Regions from separate parts of the Bradyrhizobium sp. RT6a genome, predicted to be linked through region 3. Evidence: predicted binding sites of a transcription regulator. Region 3 holds the regulator's gene; each other region holds the start of a gene.

Region 1 (4,715 bases), on a different contig from region 3:
GGCCGACGCGTCGACTTCCAAGCCCGTATCCACCTGCAGCTCGATCTCGGTCACCGCAAACAGATCCTGTGCCGGCTCGACCGTCCAGGGCATGTGCTTGGCGCGTGCGGCGGCGACGGGGGCGAAGAAGCTGCGGTGGTGGACGGTGGGGCCGAGGCGGTTGAGCGCATCGAGGTGCTCGGGCACGGCGTAGCCCTTGTGCTGCTCGAAACCGTAGCCGGGACAGTCCTGAGCCAGTGCGCACATCAGGCGGTCCCGCGTCACCTTGGCGATGATCGAGGCCGCTGCGATCGACAGGACGATGCCGTCGCCACCGATCACGGCCTCGCAATCGCATTCCGTATCCAGCCGGTCGCGGCCGTCGACGAAGACATGCCGGGGCTGCTCGGGCAGCGCCACCACGGCGCGCTTCAGTGCCCACAGCGAGGCGCGCAGGATGTTATCGCGGTCGATGCGGGCGCGCGAGGCGACTGCCACCGAGACCTGGGCGGTGGCGCAGATCTTGTCGAACAGCCTTTCGCGCTCCTCGGCCGTCAGGCGCTTGGAATCATCGATGCCGCGCGGGATGCGGTCGGGATCGAGAATCACCGCCGCCGCCACCACAGGTCCGGCCAACGGCCCGCGGCCGGCCTCATCGCAGCCTGCCACCGGCCAGACGCCACGCTTGATCAGCGCGCGCTCGCGGCGGAAGCTTGGAGCAACGATGATGGCGCTCTTTGTGCCCGCCAGCGCCTTGGCCATTTTCTTGGGCGCAGCCTTGTCGTTCTTAGGCGCGGCCTTCTTGTTCTCAGGCGCAGCCTTCTTGGGCGCGTCTTTGGCCAGCTTCTTGGCGGATTGATCCCGAATCATGGCCGGGATCGTGCGCAAGCGGAATGGCCTGCGCAACCGGGAACCTCGGACAATTCCCGTTATTCAAGTCAGCCGCCCTATTCCGCCAGATGCACCCGCCGGTCCTCGCCGACCTCGATGCCGGGCGCGACCACGACTTCCCATGGATGGCCGTCAGGATCGGCGAAATAGCCGGAATAGCCGCCGTAATCGGTCTCATGCGCGGCCTTCAGCAGCGCGGCTCCCTCGCCGACGGCGAAAGCCAGCACCGCGTCCACCTCCTCACGCGCGCGGCAGTTCCATGCGAGCGTCATGCCGCGGAACGTCGATGGCCTCGGGTGATCAGGCAATTTGGCGTCGACCGCGAGCTGATCCCACGGAAACAGCGCGAGCACCGGACCGCCAGTATCATAGAACGCAACGGCCTCACCGGTCACCTTCAGCCGGCGCGAGAAACCGAGCGCGTCGTAAAAGGCAATGCTGGCGCGGATGTCGTTCACGCCCAGCGTGATGACGGTGAGCCGCGGGATTGGAGCTGCCAGTTCCTGACTCATACGACGCCTCTTCCACTTCGTCCCTCAGAACAGGCTGAGCTGATCGCCGTTCCGCTTCGGCTTGGCAAAATGATCCGTCGTCAGCTTGGGGCGCCGCTTGTTCAGCCCGAGCCTGTCGCAGGCGATCTCGAAGCGGCGACCGATGGTCCAGGCCATCGGGCCGGTCCCCTTCATGCGCTCGCCCCATTTCGCGTCGTAGTCACGGCCGCCGCGCATGTCGCGGATCAGTGTGAAGACGTGGCGATAGCGGTCCGGATAGTTCGCCATCAGCCATTCGCGAAAGAGATCGCGCACCTCGAGCGGCAACCGCAGCAACACGTAGGAGGCTTCCTTGACGCCGGCATGGGCGGCAGCATCCAGGATGCGCTCGATCTCGGAATCGTTCAGCGCGGGGATCACGGGCGCGACCATGACGGTGGTCGGAATGCCGGCCTCGGAAAGCTGCTTCAGCGCCTCCAGCCGCTTCGGCGGCGTTGACGCCCGTGGCTCCATTGTGCGCGCCAATTTCGGATCGAGCGAGGTCACGGAGATCCCGACCTTGGCGAGGTTGCGCTTGGCCATGCGCGCGAGAATGTCGATGTCGCGGGTCACCAGCGCCGACTTGGTGACGATCCCGACGGGATGGCCGGCGCGCTCCAGCACCTCCAGAATGCCGCGCATGATTTTGCGCTCGCGCTCGATCGGCTGATAGGGATCAGTGTTGGTGCCGATCGCGATCATCCGCGGCTCGTAGCCGGGCGCCGCAAGCTCCTTCTCGAGCAGCGCCGGCGCCTCGGGCTTTACAAACAGCTTCGATTCGAAGTCGAGCCCCGGCGACAGGCCGAGATAGGCATGCGTCGGCCGCGCGAAGCAATAGACGCAGCCGTGCTCGCAGCCGCGGTAGGGATTGATCGAGCGGTCGAAGCCTATGTCGGGAGAATCGTTGCGGGTGATCACTTTGCGCGAAGTGTCGACCGCGACCGTGGTCTTGAACGGCGGCAGTTCTTCAAGGCTCTGCCAGCCATCGTCGAAGGCGACGCGCGCCTCGGCCTCGAAGCGGCCGCTGGCGTTGGACTGCGCGCCCCGGCCTCGCCTGCGCTGGCGGTCGATGGCGACCGCCAGCTCAGGGAAGTCAGAAGGCGCACCCGCCGGCTCGGAGGGCGCCGTGACCGGCGGGTGCTTGAGAGCATGAGAGGATGCTGGACTCATGAAGCCAAGATAGCACGCCGCAGGAACAAATCAAGAACACAAACAAAAAACGTGAAAACAACCCCATGCACAGTAGAGCTGCCCAAACTTCGCGCGCTTGCTTTTGACCTCACGCAACAGTGGCGTCACGGCGATCCCGTTTGATGCTGCCGAAGGATCGATCTCGCCGGAACTCGGTTGGTGACGATCCCGGGTGAAGGTCGGCAGCAATATGACAAATCAACAACAATCGGCCGCCGCGAGCGGCGACCTCGATCTCCTCGATCGCTATTGGCGCGCCGCGAACTATCTCTCCGTCGGGCAAATCTACCTGCTCGACAACCCGCTGCTGCGCGAGCCGTTACGGCCCGAGCACATCAAGCCGCGTTTGCTCGGCCATTGCGGCACGACGCCCGGTTTGAACTTCATTTATGCCCATCTCAACCGCGTCATCCGTGCGCTGGATCTGAGCATGATCTATGTCTGCGGTCCCGGCCACGGCGGCCCCGGCATGGTCGCCAACACTTATCTCGAAGGCAGCTACAGCGAGATCTATCCCGATATCGCGCGCGATACCGACGGACTGCGCAAGCTGTTCAGGCAGTTCTCCTTCCCCGGCGGCATCCCCAGTCACGCGGCGCCGGAAACGCCGGGCTCGATCCACGAAGGCGGCGAGCTCGGTTACGCGCTGGTGCATGCCTATGGTGCGGCATTCGACAATCCCGACCTGATCGTCGCCTGTGTCGTCGGCGACGGCGAGGCCGAGACCGGCCCGCTCGCGGCGTCCTGGCATTCCAACAAATTCCTCAATCCTGCGCATGACGGCGCGGTGCTGCCGATCCTGCATCTCAATGGGTACAAGATTGCCAATCCGACCGTGCTTGGGCGGATGCGCGACGACGAGATCCGCGATCTCTTCCGCGGGCTCGGGCACGAGCCGCTGTTCGTCCAGGGCGACGATCCCAGATTGATGCACCAGATCATGGCGGACGCGCTCGACGTCGCGCTCGCCAGTATCCGGTCGATCCAGCAGCACGCCCGCGACGGCCGCAAGAGCGTCGAACGCCCGCGTTGGCCGATGATCGTGCTGCGCAGCCCGAAGGGCTGGACCGGCCCCAAGGAAGTCGACGGCAAGAAGGTCGAAGGTTTTTGGCGTGCGCATCAGGTGCCCGTCGCGAACTGTCGCGAGAACCCGGCGCATCTGAATATTCTCGAAGAGTGGATGCGCAGCTACGAGCCGGAAAAGCTGTTCGACGCGAACGGCGCGCTCATTGCCGAGCTCCAGGCGCTCGCGCCCGAAGGCCATCGCCGCATGGGCGCCAATCCACACGCCAATGGCGGCCTTCTGAAGAAGGAGCTGAAGCTGCCGGACTTCCGCAGCTTCGCCGTCGAGGTCGCTCAGCCGGGCGGCGTCGCGGCGGAGGCAACCCGCGAGCTCGGAAAATTCCTGCGCGACGTCATCCGCCTCAACGCCGAGGCCCGCAATTTCCGCATCATGGGCCCGGACGAAACCGCGTCAAACCGGCTCGATGCGGTGTTCGAGGCCACCGAACGCGTCTGGATGGAGCCGACAAAACCTTACGACGTGCATCTCGCCCAGGACGGACGCGTGATGGAAGTCCTGAGCGAGCATCTCTGTCAGGGCTGGTTAGAGGGCTATCTGCTCACCGGACGGCACGGCTTCTTCTCCTGCTACGAGGCGTTCATCCACATCGTGGATTCCATGTTCAACCAGCACGCCAAATGGCTGAAGGTGACGCGGCATCTGCCGTGGCGGCGCCCGATCGCCTCGCTCAACTACCTGCTCACCTCGCATGTCTGGCGTCAGGACCACAACGGCTTCAGCCATCAGGATCCCGGTTTCGTCGATCTCGTCGCCAACAAGAAGGCCGACATCGTTCGCATCTACTTCCCGCCGGACGCCAACACGCTGCTGTGGATCGCCGATCATTGCCTGCGCACCTATGACCGCATCAACGTCATCGTCGCCGGCAAGCAGCCGGCGCCGCAATGGCTGTCGATGCAGGAGGCAGCCACGCATTGCGATGCCGGCATCGGCATCTGGAGCTGGGCCGGCACCGAAGATGCGAATGGCGAGCCCGATGTCGTGATGGCCTGCGCCGGCGACGTGCCGACACTGGAGACGCTCGCCGCCGTCGACCTGCT
Region 2 (4,715 bases), 110 kb from region 3:
CGGAGCGGCGGACATCGACGAAGTCGGACAGCTTGTTGCGCCGGACGTTGCCGCCTGTCGTGGCGAACATCACGTCGAGATTGCCCCAGGTGGACTCGTCCTCCGGCAGCGGCATAATGGTGGTGATGCGCTCGCCCTGCTCCAGCGGCAGGATGTTAATCAGCGCCTTGCCGCGCGCATTCGGCGCGGCCATCGGAAGGCGCCAGACCTTGATCTTGTAGACCTGGCCGCGCGAGGAGAAGAACAGCATCGGCGTATGCGTGGACGCCACGAACAGCCGGCTGACAAAATCCTCGTCGCGGGTCTGCATGCCGGCGCGGCCCTTGCCGCCACGGCGCTGGGCCCGGTAGGCCGACAGCGGCACGCGCTTGACGTAGCCGGCGTGGGAGACGGTGACCACCATGTCCTCGCGCTGGATCAGGTCCTCGTCCTCGACCTCGCCTTCCTGCTCGATGATGACGGTGCGGCGCGGGGTCGCGAACTCGGCCTTCACTTCGGCAAGCTCGAACTTGATGATTTCAAGCACGCGGTCGCGCGAGCGCAGGATGGCGAGATAGTCGGCGATCTCGCCGGCGAGCTTGTCGAGCTCCTCGCGGATTTCGTCGCGGCCGAGTGCGGTGAGGCGTTGCAGGCGCAAATCGAGAATGGCCCTCGCCTGCTCCATCGACAGCCGGATCGTGCCGTTCTCGCTGATGCGGTGGCGCGGATCGTCGATCAGCGTCAGCATGTCCTCGACGTCCCGGGCCGGCCAGTCGCGCGACATCAGGGTGTCGCGCGCGGTGGTCGGGTCGGGCGAGGTCCGGATGACGCGGATCATCTCGTCGATATTGGCGACCGCGATGGCGAGACCGACCAGGATATGGGCGCGATCGCGGGCTTTCGCGAGCAGGAACTTGGTGCGCCGCGTGACGACGCGCTCGCGGAAGTCGACGAAGATCGCCAGCAGGTCCTTCAGATGCATGATCCGCGGACGGCCGCTGTCGAGCGCCACCATGTTGACGCCGAAGCTCGTCTGCAGCGGTGTGAACCTGTAGAGCTGATTCAGCACCACATCCGGCACGGCGTCGCGCTTCAGTTCGATGACGACGCGGTAGCCGTCGCGATCCGATTCATCGCGCAGGTCGCCGATGCCCTCGATCTTCTTTTCCTTGACCAGCTCGGCGATGCGCTCGACCATCGTCGCCTTGTTCACCTGGTAGGGAATCTCGGTGATGATGATCGCCTCGCGCTCCTTGCGGATGGTCTCGATCGCGACCTTGCCGCGCATCATCACGGAGCCGCGGCCGAGGTGATAGGCGGCGCGGATGCCCTGCCGTCCGAGGATGACGCCGCCGGTCGGGAAATCCGGTCCCGGCACGATGTTGATGAGCTCGTCGATGGTGAGCGCGGGGTTGTCGATCAGCGCGACGCAGGCGTCGATGACCTCGCCGAGATTGTGCGGCGGGATGTTGGTCGCCATGCCGACCGCAATGCCGCCGGCGCCGTTGACGAGGAGATTCGGGAACTTGGCCGGCAAGACCGACGGTTCGGTCTCGTTGTTGTCGTAGTTCGGCTGGAAGTCGACCGTGTCCTTGTCGATGTCGGCCAGCAGAGCCAGCGCCACCTTGGTCAATCGGGCTTCGGTATAACGATAGGCCGCCGGAGGATCGCCGTCGACCGAGCCGAAATTGCCCTGGCCGTCGATCAGCGGCACGCGCATGGAGAAGTCCTGCGCCATCCGGACCATGGCGTCGTAGATCGACTGGTCGCCATGCGGATGATATTTACCGATGACGTCACCGACCACGCGGGCGGACTTGACGTACTTCTTGTCCGGCGTGTGCCCCTGCTCGTTCATCGAGTACAGGATGCGGCGATGCACCGGCTTGAGACCGTCGCGGGCGTCAGGCAGCGCCCGCGCCACGATCACGCTCATGGCGTAGTCGAGATAGGACTTCTTCATCTCCTCGAAGATGGAGACGGGGCGAATATCCGAGGGTTGCGCCGGCTGGTCGCCGGGCTTGTCGTCGTCGTCAGCCAAGGGGAAATCCGGTGAGGTTTTATCTGGGAATCATATAGCGCATCGAGCCTCTGATAACCACCCTCGCGGCGATCTGGGAAGCGCTTTTTCCGCCTATTTTTCCAATAGCTTAAGCCCTCGCGAGCGGTGTCTCGGTCAGCCCCCGCATCGACCTTGCAAAATTGCCGGTCACGCGTGGAAAACCGCGCGCCGAGCCTGCCCCATCAGCGCGTTTGCCAAGCCGCAATCCGAACTCAACCCAAACAGGAAGCGGGCCCGGAAATCCCGAGCCCGTCCTGCCGATTAGCGGGATTTTCTGACACGAGATGAGAAGCGCCGCCCATCCGGCCGGCGCGTCCGCATCGAGACGCCGCGTTCTCAGAACGGTATCGCTCAGAACGGGATATCGTCGTCCATGTCGCTGTTGCGGCCACCGCCGCCGGCTGCAACAGGGCGCCGCGGCGCGCTGCTGACGGGACCGGGGGAGCCGAAATCGCCGCCCGGCTCGTCGCCGAAGCTGCCGCCTCCGCCGCCGCCGCTACGACCGTCCAGCATCGTCAGGGTGGAGTTGAAGCCCTGCAGCACGACTTCGGTGGAGTACTTTTCGACGCCGCTCTGGTCGGTCCATTTGCGGGTCTGGAGCGCACCTTCGACGTAAATCTTGGCGCCCTTCTTCAGATATTGTTCGGCGACCTTGCAGAGCCCTTCATTGAAGATCACGACGCGGTGCCACTCGGTCTTTTCCTTGCGCTCGCCGGTCGCCTTGTCGCGCCACGTTTCCGAAGTGGCGACGCTCAGATTGGCGATCGGCCGCCCGTCCTGGGTGCGGCGGATTTCGGGATCCTTGCCGAGATTTCCAACCAGAATGACCTTGTTGACGCTTCCCGCCATCTCCGCTCTCCGCTCCGAATGTCACTGAATTCAAGAAGGCCGGTCCGCTCCCCGCGTTCCGCCGTGCCCGTTGAGGCGACCCTATACGCTCGCCGAACGCTTGCGGACGCCGATCCGTCCGTCACCCCTCGGGTTATCCCCACATATAGCATCGACCTCCAGTTCGTTCCAGATTTGTTCTTGGCGAACGACAGCACTGAATGTGTGGGATCGATCGCCAATGTGCTGTGAAAAGGCACGCCCCAAAAGGCACCTTGTGGGTTCCCGGAAAGGAAGAAAGGCTTGCCCTCTATGGGAACAATAGGTCAGCAACTGCACCATTTTCAGGCTGCTGTGGCTTTCCAGTGACACAACTTGCGGCTTCAATGGTGTAAGTACGGCCTCAGTTGGGCAAGTGAGTCCGATGCCCTTCCCTATCGTGGAAGGCACAATCAGAAACTGGGACTGGGATTAGTTGAAAATGAAAAAGGTTTTGTTGGCTTCGGCCTGTTTGTTCGCTCTCGCTGCCCCGGCTTCGGCCGCTGATCTCGCGGCGCGCCCCTACACCAAGGCCCCGGTGGCCATGGCTTCGGTCTACAACTGGACCGGCTTCTACCTCGGTATCGTTGGCGGCGGCGCTTGGGAAGACTCCTCGACCGACCCGAAGGTGAAGGGCGGTTTCGTCGGTGGCACCGCCGGCTACAACTGGCAGACCGGCAACGTTGTGTTCGGTCTCGAGGCCGATGCTGCATGGGCTGACCTCAGCGCGTCGGCGCTGGTGGGCGGCCTCACCCTGTCGAACAAGATCGACGCACTGGGCACCGTGCGCGGCCGCATCGGCTACGCCGTCAACAATGTCCTGTTCTACGGCACTGGTGGTTACGCCTGGATCGACAACAAGCTGACCCTCAGCGTCCCCGGCGTGAGCGTTTCTGACACCAAGCTGCGCTCCGGCTGGACCGTCGGTGCGGGCGTCGAAGCGTTCTTTGCCCCTCAGTGGTCGGTCAAGGGCGAGTACCTCTATCGCAGCTTCAGCGGCGAGACGTACTTCTCCGGCATCGGTCTCCCGTTCAACACGGGTACGGACAGCTTCCACACCGTGCAGGTCGGCGTGAACTATCACTTCGGGGGCCCGGTGGTCGCCAAGTACTGAGCTCAGTACTTAGCTCCAACGCCATCCGCGTTACGAAAGGCCGGCCTTGCGCCGGCCTTTTTGTTTGACCGGCCGCTCCTGCGCAGTTCCGCAAGGCCCTGCTCCTGCCAGATGCCGCCAGCGCGCCAACAATCGGTTGACGATTCGCAAGTCCCACTGGAAATCCGTCCTCGTTCTTCCTACGTTCGCTTACAACCCCATCGGCGCCGATCCCGGTTCCGGGCGAAGCGCGCCTATTCAGTTGGCGCGATCGCGCGCTCTTGGATTCCCTGAGGACCACCAGGATGGACGAAGTGATCAAGGCGAAGCGCCAACAACAGAACGTGGGATCAAACCTGCGCGCAATTACCATCCGTGGCGCGCGCGAGCACAACCTCAAGAACGTCGACGTCGAGATTCCCCGCGACAAGCTGGTGGTGTTCACGGGGCTGTCGGGCTCCGGCAAATCCTCGCTCGCGTTCGACACCATCTACGCCGAGGGCCAGCGCCGCTACGTCGAATCTCTGTCGGCCTATGCCCGCCAGTTCCTGGAGATGATGCAGAAGCCCGACGTCGACCAGATCGACGGCCTATCGCCGGCGATCTCGATCGAGCAGAAGACGACGTCCAAGAACCCGCGCTCCACCGTCGGCACGGTGACCGAAATCTACGACTACATGCGCCTGCTGTGGGCGCGCGTCGGCGTGCCCTATT
Region 3 (4,715 bases):
GGGCCACCATCCGGCTCAGTCCGGCTGTGCAGGCTTCGAAACCGGCGACCGAGCCGTCATGCGCGAGCTCATCGTTGAGCGCGGGCATGCCGGTCGCCCAGGCCCCGCCGATGCTGCCTTCGCCTCTGGCAATGGATTTTTCCGCATAGAGCGCGGCAAGGTCGGTCTGCGCGCTGCAATCGCCGGCGCGGAACACCAGTGCCGAGTGGGTCTCGTTCGGGATCCAGATCTCGAAGCGTCGCGCAATCGGCGTGGCCTGCGCGGAGAGGAATGTCAGGACCCAGGTCTGGTCCGTGCCGGTCCGATAGGGCACGCCGACGCCGCAATTGATCCCGACCTTGGCTGCGTCCTCCCAGCGCAGAAAACTCCTGGCGTCGTGCAGGTCCTTGATGATCAGCGGCAGCCCCGCCTTCCAGGTGCGGCCAGGCAGGCCAAAGCCGCGAGGAAATTTAGTGTGGCGGGAGTTGAATTCGAACATGTCGGCGGTGCCATAATAGCCATCCACGAGCCCCATCTCGTGGGAGGCATCTGGGTCGTTGTGCCAAAGCTCGATCGCCCCGACATGCGCTTCGTCGTCGCCGCAGAATAGCACCATGACGGCTTGCAGGAATTCACCCGCAAACACCGGCACCGCGACGCCGCAGGTGAGGCCGGCCGCAAGCGCTTGATCGGTCCGTTTGAAATAGGAGTTGGCGAATTTGGTGAGGATCACGGGGTGGCCCGCGGCCCAGGCCTTGCCCGGAAGTCCCTCGTCATATCCGAAGTGGAGCTCTTCGCTGACGGCCTTGAACGCGGACAGCCCTTCGTCGTAGAGGCCGCCGCCAAACTCCAGCCGCATGCGCGTCCGATCGGGCACCCAGAGTTCAACGACGCGAAGGAAGGTTTTCATCGAGCGTGTCCGCCGTCTCAAGCCCTGACAGCATCGGTCATTTGGCTGCGAAGCGGACGTTCAAACTTCAGGCAGGGCGGCTCAAACTTCGTGCGGCGGAGAGGTGTAAGGGCTTGGTCCATCCGATTGGATTTCGCGGACGCAAGCCACACCATCTCGCCGGCCGCGGCCGGCGATGGCAATTCAATCCTGACCCCCGACCTCCTAGCCGGAGGCGGCTGTGTCAGCCGATCGGCAGGTGCGTGACGGTCGGCGGCCGGTCGGCGATGATCTGCGCCTTGTGCTCGCGCTCGGCCACCGACTGAGTTACCGGCAGTTGCAGCACGGTCGCGCGCTGGCCTTCGACGAGCTGCGTCACCAGCACATATTTGCCGTCCGGGAATTCGATCGCATCATGATGGCGGTCGGGAATGTGCGGATCGATCTTGCCGAACTTGCCCACGCGGGAATTGATGGTGCGCGTCCAGATCCAGCGATTGTCGTAACGGACGTCGTCGGCGAAGGCGAGCTCCGTCCCCGGCAGCAGGCAGACGGCAACAGACGGATCGGCTGCGGAGGCGAAGCCGCGCGTCGAGGTGCCGCGGAAGCTTGTCGTGACGATCGTCTCGCCGACTTCGGCGGGGCGCGACGCGACGGCATGCAGGCTGTAGTCACACATCGGGTGCTCCTCATGCTGGGATAGCTACCCGCGTCTCTTATCGAGGCGCAGGCCTCTATCAGAGTGGAAGCACGAACGCTCTGCTTGGTTATGGGCAAATCTGCGGCTGGCTTCTGCAAGCTGCGATCACATTATCTTTCCCGAATTCAATAGGAACAAAGCCCGTTGCGATGCATTCGGGAGGCGCATGCGCGAACATTGCCGGCTTGTCTGCAATGGTAGAACTTGATCGCTGGCCGGTGTTTCCTCGAACACTCGAGACGCGGTGCCGTTTCCGTGGGCATCGCGAGGAGCCAGCGCCGGAGGAGGGGCCGGATAGTCTGTGCAGAACCAGAACGACTATCCAGCCGGAGCGGACGATGATCCGCTCCAATCTCTGACCGGCGATGCCGGTGGAAGCGCGCGAGGCGCCAAGCACTTCCGGTATGAAGCACTTCCGGTATCAGTACTTCCGGTAAAGCCCGATCAGCTTGCCCTGAATCTTCACCCGGTTGGGCGGCAGGATGCGGACCTCATAGGCCGCGTTGGCGGGCTCGAGCGCGATCGATGCACCGCGACGGCGGAAGCGCTTCAGCGTCGCTTCCTCGTCGTCGATCAGCGCCACCACGATGTCGCCGGTATCGGCGCTCTCGTTGCGCTGGATCAGTGCCATGTCGCCGTCAAGAATGCCGGCCTCGACCATGGAATCGCCGCGCACTTCGAGCGCGTAATGCTCGCCCGAGCCGAGCATGTCAGGCGGTACGCTGATGGTATGGCTGCGGGTCTGCAACGCCTCGATCGGCGTGCCGGCCGCGATGCGGCCCATCACCGGCACCGCAACGGGACGCTCGCCCTCGTCAGCCGGCAGGCTGGAGCTCGCACGCACCTTGCCGAGATTGCCCTCGATGACGCTCGGCGTGAAGCCGCGCCGGCTGCCTGCGGCTGCCTGGAGCTCCGGCAGCTTAATGACTTCAATCGCACGGGCGCGGTTGGGCAGGCGTCGGATGAAGCCACGCTCCTCGAGCGCCGTGATCAGGCGATGGATGCCCGACTTCGAGCGCAGGTCGAGCGCATCCTTCATCTCGTCGAAGGAAGGCGGCACGCCACTTTCCTTCAGACGTTCACTGATGAACCGCAGAAGCTCGTATTGTTTGCGCGTTAACATCTCGACCAAAGTCCCCCGGTTGATGTCGTCCGATTCCGAGACGCTGAATTCGGCTATATGCCGCTACATGCTCGAAACAAATCATGAACGGACACTATATGTTCGATACATGTTCCGCAACTGCTTAATTTACCGTGAACAGAGCAAAGTTCGCGGAACGCGCGTTGCCGAGGCGCTCAGACGGGGAGCCGCAATACTTCGCAAGCCGTGCCGGCTTCGGCCTTCGGCGCAAACGGAGCGCGCACGAGAAGTACCTGTGCTGCAGCGAGATTCGCAAGCAGCGAAGAATCCTGATGGTTGACGGGAAGAACGACGCGTGTGCCGTCGTCACGCTCCTCCAGATGCGCGCGCAGATAGTCCTCGCGCTGGTCGTTGGCGCCGACGTCGCGGCCGAGCACGGCGCTTTCACGGCGATGGTGAATCACAGAACGGCCAGACAGGGCGCGAATCAGAGGCACCAGGAACAGGAAAGCGCACACGTAGGACGACACGGGATTGCCCGGCAGGCCGATCACACCCATTGTGCCGAGCCGACCGTGCATCATCGGCTTGCCTGGCCGCATCGCGATTTTCCAGAACGCCATCGCGATGCCTTCGTCCCTCAGTGCCTGCTGGACCAGATCGTGGTCGCCGACCGATGCGCCGCCGGTCGTGATCAGGATGTCGGCGCCGCTCTCGCGGGCGCGGCGAATGCCGGCGGTGGTGGCCTCCAGCGTGTCGGCGGCAATACCGAGGTCGATGGTCTCGGCGCCCTCCCTGCGGGCGAGCGCGTGCAGGGCGTAGCCGTTGGAATAGACGATCTGGCCGTGACCGGGCGTGGTGCCCGGCATCACCAGCTCGTCGCCGGTGGCGAGAATCGCGACCTTCGGACGCCTGAAAACGGCAAGGTGCGGATGGTTCATCCCGGCGGCGAGCGCGAGGTCGCGCTCGGTGAGACGGCTTCCCTTGCGCAGGAGCACGTCGCCCTCGCGGAAATCGACGCCGGCGGGACGGATGTGCCGTCCGGCGATCGCGGCTTCCTTGATCGTGATACGCTTGCCGGCGGCGACCGTGTCCTCCTGGATCACGACGGCGTCCGCGCCACCGGGAACGACGCCGCCGGTGAAGATCCGCACGGCCTCGCCGGCGCCGACCGTCCCCGCGAACGGTCGGCCTGCCGCGACTTCGCCGATGACGGTGAGCTCCGAATCGATCGTCGCGGCATCGGCCGCGCGCACCGCGTAGCCGTCCATCGCGGACATCGCCTGCGGCGGCTGCGTACGTCGCGCCGCGACGTCACGCGCGAGCACGCGATGGTAGGCCTCGTCGAGGGAAATCATGTCTTCCGGCAGCGGCTCTGCACCCGCCAGCACTGCGGCAAGCGCGTCAGAAACCGGCATCAAGGCCACGGCGAAAACTCCTGCTCGGCACGTTCGGGCGAATGTTCCGCAAGTCTTCTAGCCGAGCGCGGGCGCGGAGGCAAAAACGGCTGAACGGGCGCAGTCATTCCCGCCGCTTCATGTTGTTCCGGAAGCCGGGATCAAGCGCGTCGCGCCATGATCCGAAGGAGGTTACAGATCGGCAGGATAGTGGTCATGGTAAGACGAGAACGACGTGCGCCCCCCGGCCTGTATCGATCAGCTCCCTGCCTGCCCGGGAGTTACGTCGGGCGCCTTGGGTCCTTGATCCTTGTCGGGTAGCGGATCGGCTTGGGATTTCAGGTCGGCGGCCTTGCTCACAAGCTTGGCGGAAAGGTCCGAATCTGAAGTTGTCCTGGCGAATTCAAGAAGAAGAGAGGCTTGCTTGGTGAGGTAGGTTTTGCCCAGCACGATGATGCATCCGTCCGTAGAAGTCCCAACGGACTCTAAGAGTCCGGAAGGCGGTATTCCGTTCCCGGAACTCTGTACAAAAATGCACAAAGTGATCGGGTTCCTCAATTCCTTCAAAATTGGTCCCGTCGGGCCGTGCCGCCGTGGGTTTCGCGACAAGGGCTCCTCGTCAAATGCCCAATGCCTTCAATGCGTTCCCGACGTCACGCGGCGAAG

What was found. The regulator LexA, encoded in region 3, represses DNA repair genes until DNA is damaged. The targets are predictions, from matches to a motif close to TGTTCNNNNTGTGTTCNG.
Region 1: the regulator LexA is predicted to act here: its motif matches at 2,592-2,609, upstream of ABIC03_RS08950 (PA0069 family radical SAM protein).
Region 2: the regulator LexA is predicted to act here: its motif matches at 3,055-3,072, upstream of ABIC03_RS16695 (single-stranded DNA-binding protein).

What each region holds. Positions count from the first base shown of each region.
Region 1 covers NZ_JBEPQC010000001.1:1,876,140-1,880,854, forward strand. The annotation lists gene rnhB (ribonuclease HII) at 1-849, opposite strand, end outside; gene ABIC03_RS08945 (VOC family protein) at 927-1,382, opposite strand; gene ABIC03_RS08950 (PA0069 family radical SAM protein) at 1,407-2,570, opposite strand; gene ABIC03_RS08955 (phosphoketolase family protein) at 2,782-4,715, shown strand, end outside.
Region 2 covers NZ_JBEPQC010000002.1:1,412,306-1,417,020, reverse strand. The annotation lists gene gyrA (DNA gyrase subunit A) at 1-2,020, opposite strand, end outside; gene ABIC03_RS16695 (single-stranded DNA-binding protein) at 2,393-2,890, opposite strand; gene ABIC03_RS16690 (outer membrane protein) at 3,351-4,022, shown strand; gene uvrA (excinuclease ABC subunit UvrA) at 4,307-4,715, shown strand, end outside.
Region 3 covers NZ_JBEPQC010000002.1:1,305,458-1,310,172, forward strand. The annotation lists gene ABIC03_RS16185 (GAF domain-containing protein) at 1-889, opposite strand, end outside; gene ABIC03_RS16190 (hypothetical protein) at 1,113-1,547, opposite strand; gene lexA (transcriptional repressor LexA) at 1,990-2,691, opposite strand; gene ABIC03_RS16200 (molybdopterin molybdotransferase MoeA) at 2,868-4,079, opposite strand; gene ABIC03_RS16205 (hypothetical protein) at 4,308-4,499, opposite strand; gene ABIC03_RS16210 (HAD family hydrolase) at 4,669-4,715, opposite strand, start outside.